One region of the Exiguobacterium sp. s102 genome, then DNA from elsewhere that is predicted to be linked to it. Evidence: riboswitches for the same ligand, from Rfam matches in the RefSeq annotation. Region 1 holds a riboswitch; the other holds the start of a gene.

Region 1 (4,217 bases):
CAGCTACGTTGTTCGCGAACTTCACGGCGAACGGCTGGTTTCCGAACGGGGCTCTCGGCGTCTTGACGACGATGATTGCCGTCAACTTCGCTTTCCAAGGAACAGAATTGATTGGTGTCGCTGCCGGGGAATCGAGTGATCCAGAAAAATCGATTCCGAAAGCGATTCGTAATACGGTTTGGCGGACGTTTATTTTCTTCGTCCTCTCGATTACAATTATCGGGGCTTTAATTCCGTATGAATCGGCGAGCGGCATCAGCAGTCCCTTCATCATGGTATTTGACGCAATCGGTATCCCATATGCTGCAGATTTGATGAACATCGTCGTTTTGACGGCACTCTTATCCGTCGGAAACTCTGGACTGTATGCTGCGACACGCATGCTCTGGTCGATGTCGCAAGAAGGCATGATTTCAAAGAAACTCGCCATCGTCAATCAGCGGGGTGTGCCGATGCGCGCCTTAACGTTCACGATGCTGTTCGCGATGTTATCCTTATTGACGGCATTCTTCGCAGAAGATACCGTCTTCATCTGGCTATTATCCATCGCCGGTCTCGGAGCACAAGTCGGTTGGATCTCGATTTCCGCTTCGCAAATCGCTTTCCGACGCCAATTCATCAAGGCAGGACACACGCTTGACGAACTGAAGTTCAAAACACCGTTCTTCCCAGTCTTACCCATCCTCTCATTCTCACTCAATCTGCTCGTCTTAATCAGTTTAGGTTTTCAAGCCGATCAACGCGTCGCCTTATATCTCGGCGTCCCTTTCTTCCTACTGACATGGGCAAGTTACCATCTTTTCGTCAAAGGAAAACATATCGCTGCAAAAAGCGAACAACAAGCAGCCAGTTCGACACTTCAAAACGAACAACGATGACTTGTTATCTGGCCCTGGATACACCGGGTGCCGGAATCCGTTGAACTTAAACAGTCGACTGACTAATAAATCAAAACGCCGATGCTTCCGTTTTACATACGGAGTCATCGGCGTTTGCCATACCTATCTTTTTGTTCATGACGTCATGACGTGTACTTGAAGAACGCATGTCCCGGTCGCATCAGCGAGATATGATGGAATCGCGTCTATCGCGTTTTTATCAAAAATCAGGCGAGAATACTCCCACCTCTAAGCGTCTTGGGGCGAAGCCCAGCGTAGGTGGGAGATGAATCGCCTTCGGGCAAGGCGTGTCTTACGACACGTCAATTGCCCTACATTTTTTTGGTTTAACAACAAGCAAAAGCAGGGATAATTAAAATGTCACGTTCTTTGAAAACTGAAGATATAGGGTTGTGACAGGAAGTTCGTCTGTCACGTAAAATCTTCAACGTTCACCTTGCGGATGACCGAAGTAGCGAAAACCAAGCAGAGTAGGCATCCGCACAAAAGAAACGGACAAGATTAACGTTCAACCGTCGGGACGACGGGGTTAGCCTGATAACGTTTCGATCGATAGGTCGGATAACTCAGGAATCCTCCACCTCTTAGCGTAGCGTAGGTGGAGGTAGTTCAATTTTCATGCGTGCGCAGGACGAGGACTTCCCCTTCGACGACCGTCACTTGCGCAACACCAACCCACTCATTGCTGACCGTCAGCGAACCACCGACCGGAACAGGATGCTCCGTCAAGGGGTATTTGACGCCGCGTAACGTCAAGTTCGACGGGACAAGGGGAATGAATGACAGGTAATGATACCCTTCAGACGCGAGTTCGTACTGACCGGTTTTCCAGTACCGGACATCCTCACGTTTCGTCACGAGTCGTGCCATCGGAAATTGTTTTAACAAATAGACGTTCTGTAGCGTCATGTCGAGCCGACCACCCGTCGCACCAAAGATGAGTAGTTCAGCACCTGCAGCCTGTTCGGTAGCGTAACGTAACGCTAGTTCTAAGTCCGTTTCATCTTTTTCTGCCGGATGAAGCAATCCACCATCCGGAACGTATCCGAGCGAATCAAAGTCACCGATTGCCACATCAAAATCAAGTCCTTGCTCCACTAATGTCGCAATCCCGCCGTCAACACCGATAATCATCGTCTTGTCTTTCACGAATGGTGCGAGCGTCGGGACGTCTTCTGCCGGTCCTGCCGCAACGATTAAAACTCTCATCTTTAAATACCGCGAGCGGAGTAACGTAAAAGACGTGGTGCTGTCGTAAGCAAAATACCTGCAACGACCCCACATAAAACGTACGACGGAGCCATATACGTCGCGTTATAAATGAACGAGTAAGGAACGACCGGTCCTTTGGCATACTCTGCAAAAAAGACGATTCCACTGATGACATGACAGATGTAACGTAGACCGGCACCTAACAAGGTCGCAAACAAAACAATCGTCATGAGACGCTTTTTTTGACCTTCTGTTGCTGCTTTTTTGACTTGGCCTGCAAACACTCCACTCAAACCGACGACACCATATGCAAGCGTATAGTCAAGCAGCGGTTGGACGACCGTCAAGACTTGCGGAGCGAACATCAATTGAATCGTTCCGACGAGCGCACCCGTGATGACACCACCAACGACGCCGTGACGAAAGGCCATGACGAAAATCGGTAACATCGCTAAGCTGATGGATCCGCCTTGTGGCATTTTGAACGGAATCAATAAATCAAATACAACACCGAGACTCGCGAAAATCGCAATCTCCATTAACATTTGTAATCGTTTCATACTGTGTTCCTCCTAAAAATAAAATAATGATGACAACAAAAAGGCAGTACGACGGACGCCGTACTGCCTGCGTGCGCCACATCCCTACGTCCGTCTGAACGGAACAGGTTCGAAGGGTTAAAGTCTACTCACTTCTCTCAGCCGCTTGACGCGACACCCCTTGCGGTCAAAATTTAATTGTCTTGGCTCTATTATACGTGAGCCGCGTTTCGAATACTAGTGATGGCTTCCGCATAGTCTGGTGCATTGTAGATTGCAGAACCTGCGACAAGGACGTTTGCCCCATTGTCGATACACAGTTTTGCCGTTTCCGCGTTGACACCACCATCGATTTCAATTTCGAACGTCAAACCGCGCTCTGCTTTGATCATCGCCAATTGCTTCAGCTTCGTCATGACGCTCGGCAAGAAAGCTTGTCCGCCAAATCCTGGATTGACCGTCATCAACAAGACCATGTCGACTTCTTCTAGGACATGTTCAATCGTCGACAGTGACGTGTGTGGATTCAGCACGACGCCGGCCTTTGCTCCAGCCCCTTTAATTTGTTGCAAGACACGATGGACATGATTCGTCGCTTCGACATGGAAGGTGACGATATCCGCTCCTGCCGCTACAAACGCTTCGACGAAGTTTTCTGGTCGATCGATCATTAAATGAACGTCAAGGACCATGTCCGTCTTTTGACGAAGACTACTGAGGACGGGTAGACCAAATGAAATGTTCGGGACGAACTGGCCGTCCATGACGTCGAAATGGATGTAATCTGCTCCTGCCGCCTCGACAGCTTTAACGTCTCGTTCTAGGTTGGCGAAATCTGCTGATAAAATAGATGGTGCGATTTTAATCATTTCAATACCTCCGCGCTCGATTCTTGATTTCCTCTACAAACATACCATAATTCGTATAGCGTGAGGACATGATTTCTTCTCCCTCAACTGATTTTTTGACAGCACAGCCTGGTTCGTTTAAATGCAGGCAACCACGGTATTTGCACGTATCTTGCCGTGCGACGAATTCTGGAAAACACCAACGTAATTCTTCGATTTCCATCTCGTGTGGAAAATCGAGGTTCGAAAACCCTGGCGTATCAGCAATCAAGCCCTCTGCAAGCGGAATTAACGTCACATGACGCGTCGTATGTCGTCCGCGTCCGAGCGATTTCGAGATGTGGCTCGTCTCGAGATCGAGCGTCGCATCGAGCGCATTCAACAATGAACTTTTTCCGACTCCCGACTGTCCCGCGAGCACACTTGTTTTTTCCTTGAGTAGCGGGCGGACTTCCTCTACCCCTTCTAGCGTCTCACTCGACGTCTCAATCACCTGATAACCGATTTGTCGGTAACCGGCAATCGCCGTCCGGACTTCTGCTTCCGCTGTTCCTTGCAACAAATCCATCTTCGTCAAGATAATGATAGGTTGAATCTCTTTTGCTTCGATTAAGACTAAAAATCGATCGAGCAAATGGGCTGAAAAGTCCGGTTCTGCTGCTGAGACGACAAGCAACGCTTGATCGATGTTTGCGACCGGTGGACGAACCAGGAAATTT
Region 2 (4,217 bases), on a different contig from region 1:
TGGCGATTAAAAGCCAGTCCGTTTTACTTAAACGGGTAGTAGATGACATATCAATTCCTCAATTCTAGCGCTAAGCAGCGCGAAACTATCGTTTTTCAGAATAGCATGATTCGTGTGTCAGGTGAACGGGAATCGGATGGAAACGGAAAAGAAGAATTATTTTGAATAGCATGTCAATTTTCTTCAGGTGAGACTACGCTATAATGAAGGAGAGCGAAGCGAACCGAACTAAAAATCGAAAGGTAGTGAGAAAAATGCAAGCGACGATTACATGGAATCACAAGATGGGCTTTAGTGGAGTGACGGAGTCCGGACACCAACTGGCAATGGATGCAGCACCTGAAAATAACGGGGAGAACGGAGCACCACGACCAACTGAATTGTTGTTACACGCCGTCGCCGGCTGTACGGGAATGGACATCGTCTCCATTTTAGAAAAAATGCGTTTACCGTTAACCTCGTTTGAGATGGACATTGAGGGAGAACGGGCGACGGAACACCCGCGCCGCTTTACGACGATTTCGATTCATTATCGTCTCGAAGGCGACTTACCGGATGATAAAGTCCGCCGGGCCGTGTCGTTATCAAAAGATAAATACTGTTCTGTCTCGAAATCACTGAATGCTGAAATTGAAGTCTATTATTCAATCAATGGCGTCCGAAACGAGGAACCGCTTTGAAACCGATTTACGTGCTTTTAACGGCTTGCTTTTTGACGGCATGCGCGAGTGAACCGCCCCAAACCGAGACGAAACCGGAACCGAAGACGAGTCAGCAACAGCCGGTCGCTGACGAACCGACGGCTGCCGACCAGGCGGAGCAAGACATCAAACGTCAGCTCGCCAAACTCTCGACTGCTGAAAAGGTCGATCAATTGCTGTATATCGGGATCAGTGGGACGACGTTATCGGACGCGGACCGAAGTCTGTTAAACGATCACGCGATAGGCGGTGTCCTGTTACTCGGAGGCAATATCACGTCAGACGCCCAGCTGAAAACCTTGACGGCAGCAATCAAGGACGCACAAGACGACGAAGCGCTCGCGTTCCTCGGCTTCGATGAAGAAGGAGGACGTGTCAGTCGTGTCCCGGATCAAACGTTTCATTTACCTCCGAGTCTGACGCTCGGTCAGAAAAACGATCCGGCATTGATGCAAAAGGCCGGACAGGCGCTTGGTGCGATGTCACGGTTTTATGGATTCAATATGGATTTTGCCCCGGTTCTTGATGTCAACAGTAACCCGGTGAACCCGATCATCGGTGACCGGGCACTCAGTGCTGAGCCGGATGATGTCGCCCGGCTCGGTGTCCCGTTAATGCTGGGAATCAAGTCGGAAGATGTCGTGCCGGTCATCAAACATTTTCCCGGACACGGGGATACGACCGTCGATTCGCATGTCGGCTTACCGACCGTGACGAAGACGAAAGCGCAACTCGAGCAACTGGAACTCGTCCCGTTCAAAGCGGCAATCGATGCCGGAGCGGAAATGGTGATGGTCGCACACATTTTATTCCCGGCGCTCGACCCAGACAATCCGTCGTCGTTATCAGAGCCGGTCATGCAACAACTGTTGCGTGAAGAGTTGAAGTTCGATGGCGTCATCGTGACGGACGACCTCGTAATGGGTGCGATCACGAAACAATATGGTCTCGCCCAAGCTTCGCGTCTCGCCCTCGAACGTGGTGCCGACATGGCGATGTTCTCGCAAGCCGGTGCTTACACGGATGTTCATGCGGCAATTATGCAGGGGATCAAGGACAAGTCACTATCACAGGCTGACCTCGACGCGAAAGTGACACGTGTCTTACGTCTGAAACAAACGTATGATTTAGCAGACACGAAGCTGATTCCAACGCGTGAACAATTGACGGAACAGGTCAAAACGGTCACGGATCGGCTGAACTGACAAGTCAGACTAGAAATCAAGCGAGCGGTCATGGTAGACTACGAATGAACCAACCAACACTAAATAGTTCTACACTAGGGGAGTCTCGCAGCAGACTGAGACGGAAATATCCGGACCCTTTGAACCTGATCTAGTTCGTACTAGCGGAGGGAAGTGGCTTCTGATTATCATCCTGTCTCAGGTCTTACCTGGACATTTTTCGGACCACTCCATCATGTTCATGGGGTGGTCCTTTTTGTGTAGCAAGGAGGAGAAGGTATGCGTCCGAAGTTACATATTGTGACGACCGGGACAAAAGAGCTGACACATCTTCTAGAAGTCTTGCCGGCTGTTGTGCCTTATGTCGACATGATTCATATCCGGGAACCGGGTTGGTCGGCGGACCGACTCGTCCAATTGATCGAGGAGCTAGTATGCGCCGGTGTTCCAAGTGAAAAACTAATCGTCCATGACCGGCTCGATGTCGCCCTCGTGACGAAGTCAAGTGTCCAGTTGACATCGCGCAGTATTCCCGTCGCTGTCGTGCGGCGTCAATTCAGCGAGCTACAAATCGGCCGATCAATCCACTCCTTGACGGAAGCGCTTGAGACGGGCAGCGACTTCGTCATGTATGGTCATGTCTTTGCGACGGCGTCAAAACAGGACGTCGCCCCGCGCGGACTAGCGGCACTCGCGCAAATCGTCACGTTTTCAAAAGTCCCCGTCATCGCGATTGGCGGGATTCAGCCGGAGAATGTCGCGGGTGTCCTCGCGACCGGAGTTGCTGGCATCGCTGTGATGTCAGGGATTCTCGGTCAGGCAAATCCGGTCGAAGCAGTCCGGTCGTATCGCGAGGTGCTTGATCAATGAAAGCAACAGAGACGTTAATCGTCGGCGCAGGCGTAATCGGTTTGACACTCGCCTACGAATTGCTCAAACGAGGACAACCGGTACGCGTGCTTGAGCAAAATCGTTCCAGTGAAGGAGCGACGCGAGCGGCAGCCGGCATGCTTGCGACGGATCATGAACTGATCCCTGCCTTACATCAACTGGCGGCAGCGAGTCGACAGCTTTATCCCGACCTCGTCCGTGAGCTGTTTAATGAGACCGGCATTGATAGTGGCTATAAAGAAAACCCGTTTCGACTGATCCGTGCAGACGGGGACATCCGGTTCGCTTCAGTCGGTCAAATCGATCCCGTCCAGTTGACGCGTTCGCTCCGTCACGCGATTAAAGCCCGCGGAGGTGTGATTGAAGAACAGACAATGGTCACGGGACTGCACCGGGCAGGGGCGACCGTCGTCGGCGTTGCGACAAGTAACGGTAAGCGCGAAGCCGGGAACGTCGTGGTCGCAAGCGGTCGGGGATCAGAAGCGTTACTCGCGACGAGTGGTGTCGAGATCGCGACGGTACCGGTCAAAGGCGAATGCCTCGCCGTCCGGCTTCCGGGGCATGTCTTGACCGAGACGTTGTTTAGCGACGACGTGTACCTCGTCCCGAAGTTTGACGGACGGATCATCATCGGGGCGACGGAACGGATCGGTGACGAGACGACAGGGGTCAGCGTCAGCGGGATTGAACATCTCCTGCAGGCGGCGGTGCGACTGTTCCCAGCAATCAGAGAAGCGGAAATCGTGGACATCTGGTCCGGGATTCGTCCACAAACAGCGGACGGATTGCCTTATCTCGGGCAGGTCCCGGGAGTCGGGCACCTATTCGTCGCGACCGGGCATCATCGGCACGGGATATTACTCGCCCCGATCACGGCGTCCGTCCTGGCAGACGAGGTAACGGGAATCACGCCGAAATATGAGCTTCGTCCGTTTTCATTACATGAATCGAGGAGGAACACGAATGCAACTCACCATTAATGGTCAACCGTATACGCTTGACGGAACGATTTCGACAATCGACGGATTGATTCATCATCTCAATTTGACGGAAAAAATGGTCATCATCGAACAGAATCGACAGATTGTCGAGCGGACAGCATACCAAAACACACCCATTCAAACAGGCGATTCATTTGAAATCGTTCACTTCGTAGGAGGCGGTTAATCATGTTAACGATTGGTCAAACGACATTTCAGTCGCGGTTATTACTCGGAACGGGCAAATACCCCGACGTGACGACACAGCAGCAAGCAGTCGAGGCATCAGGAGCAGACATCCTGACCTTTTCCGTTCGCCGGATGGATATCTTCGAAGCGAGTCAACCGAACTTTTTAGAGGCGCTTGATTTGAGTCAGTATCATTTATTACCGAACACGGCGGGGGCGAAGACAGCGGAAGAAGCGGTTCGGCTGGCAAAACTTGCCCGCGCGTCCGGACT

The links. A riboswitch is a leader RNA that binds a small molecule or an ion and turns the genes downstream of it on or off. The one in region 1 is predicted to bind thiamine pyrophosphate.
Region 2: another riboswitch for thiamine pyrophosphate. It lies ahead of KNQ02_RS07930 (thiamine phosphate synthase); the one in region 1 lies ahead of thiT (energy-coupled thiamine transporter ThiT).

What each region holds. Positions count from the first base shown of each region.
Region 1 covers NZ_JACSML010000001.1:737,646-741,862, reverse strand. Annotated here, with positions in the region: gene KNQ02_RS03575 (amino acid permease) at 1-878, shown strand, start outside; gene KNQ02_RS03570 (thiamine diphosphokinase) at 1,509-2,108, opposite strand; gene thiT (energy-coupled thiamine transporter ThiT) at 2,111-2,671, opposite strand; TPP riboswitch at 2,736-2,842, opposite strand; gene rpe (ribulose-phosphate 3-epimerase) at 2,863-3,519, opposite strand; gene rsgA (ribosome small subunit-dependent GTPase A) at 3,521-4,217, opposite strand, start outside.
Region 2 covers NZ_JACSML010000002.1:565,285-569,501, forward strand. Annotated here, with positions in the region: gene KNQ02_RS07915 (MFS transporter) at 1-49, opposite strand, end outside; gene KNQ02_RS07920 (OsmC family protein) at 255-680, shown strand; gene nagZ (beta-N-acetylhexosaminidase) at 677-1,906, shown strand; TPP riboswitch at 1,973-2,075, shown strand; gene KNQ02_RS07930 (thiamine phosphate synthase) at 2,165-2,755, shown strand; gene KNQ02_RS07935 (NAD(P)/FAD-dependent oxidoreductase) at 2,752-3,756, shown strand; gene thiS (sulfur carrier protein ThiS) at 3,740-3,943, shown strand; gene KNQ02_RS07945 (thiazole synthase) at 3,946-4,217, shown strand, end outside.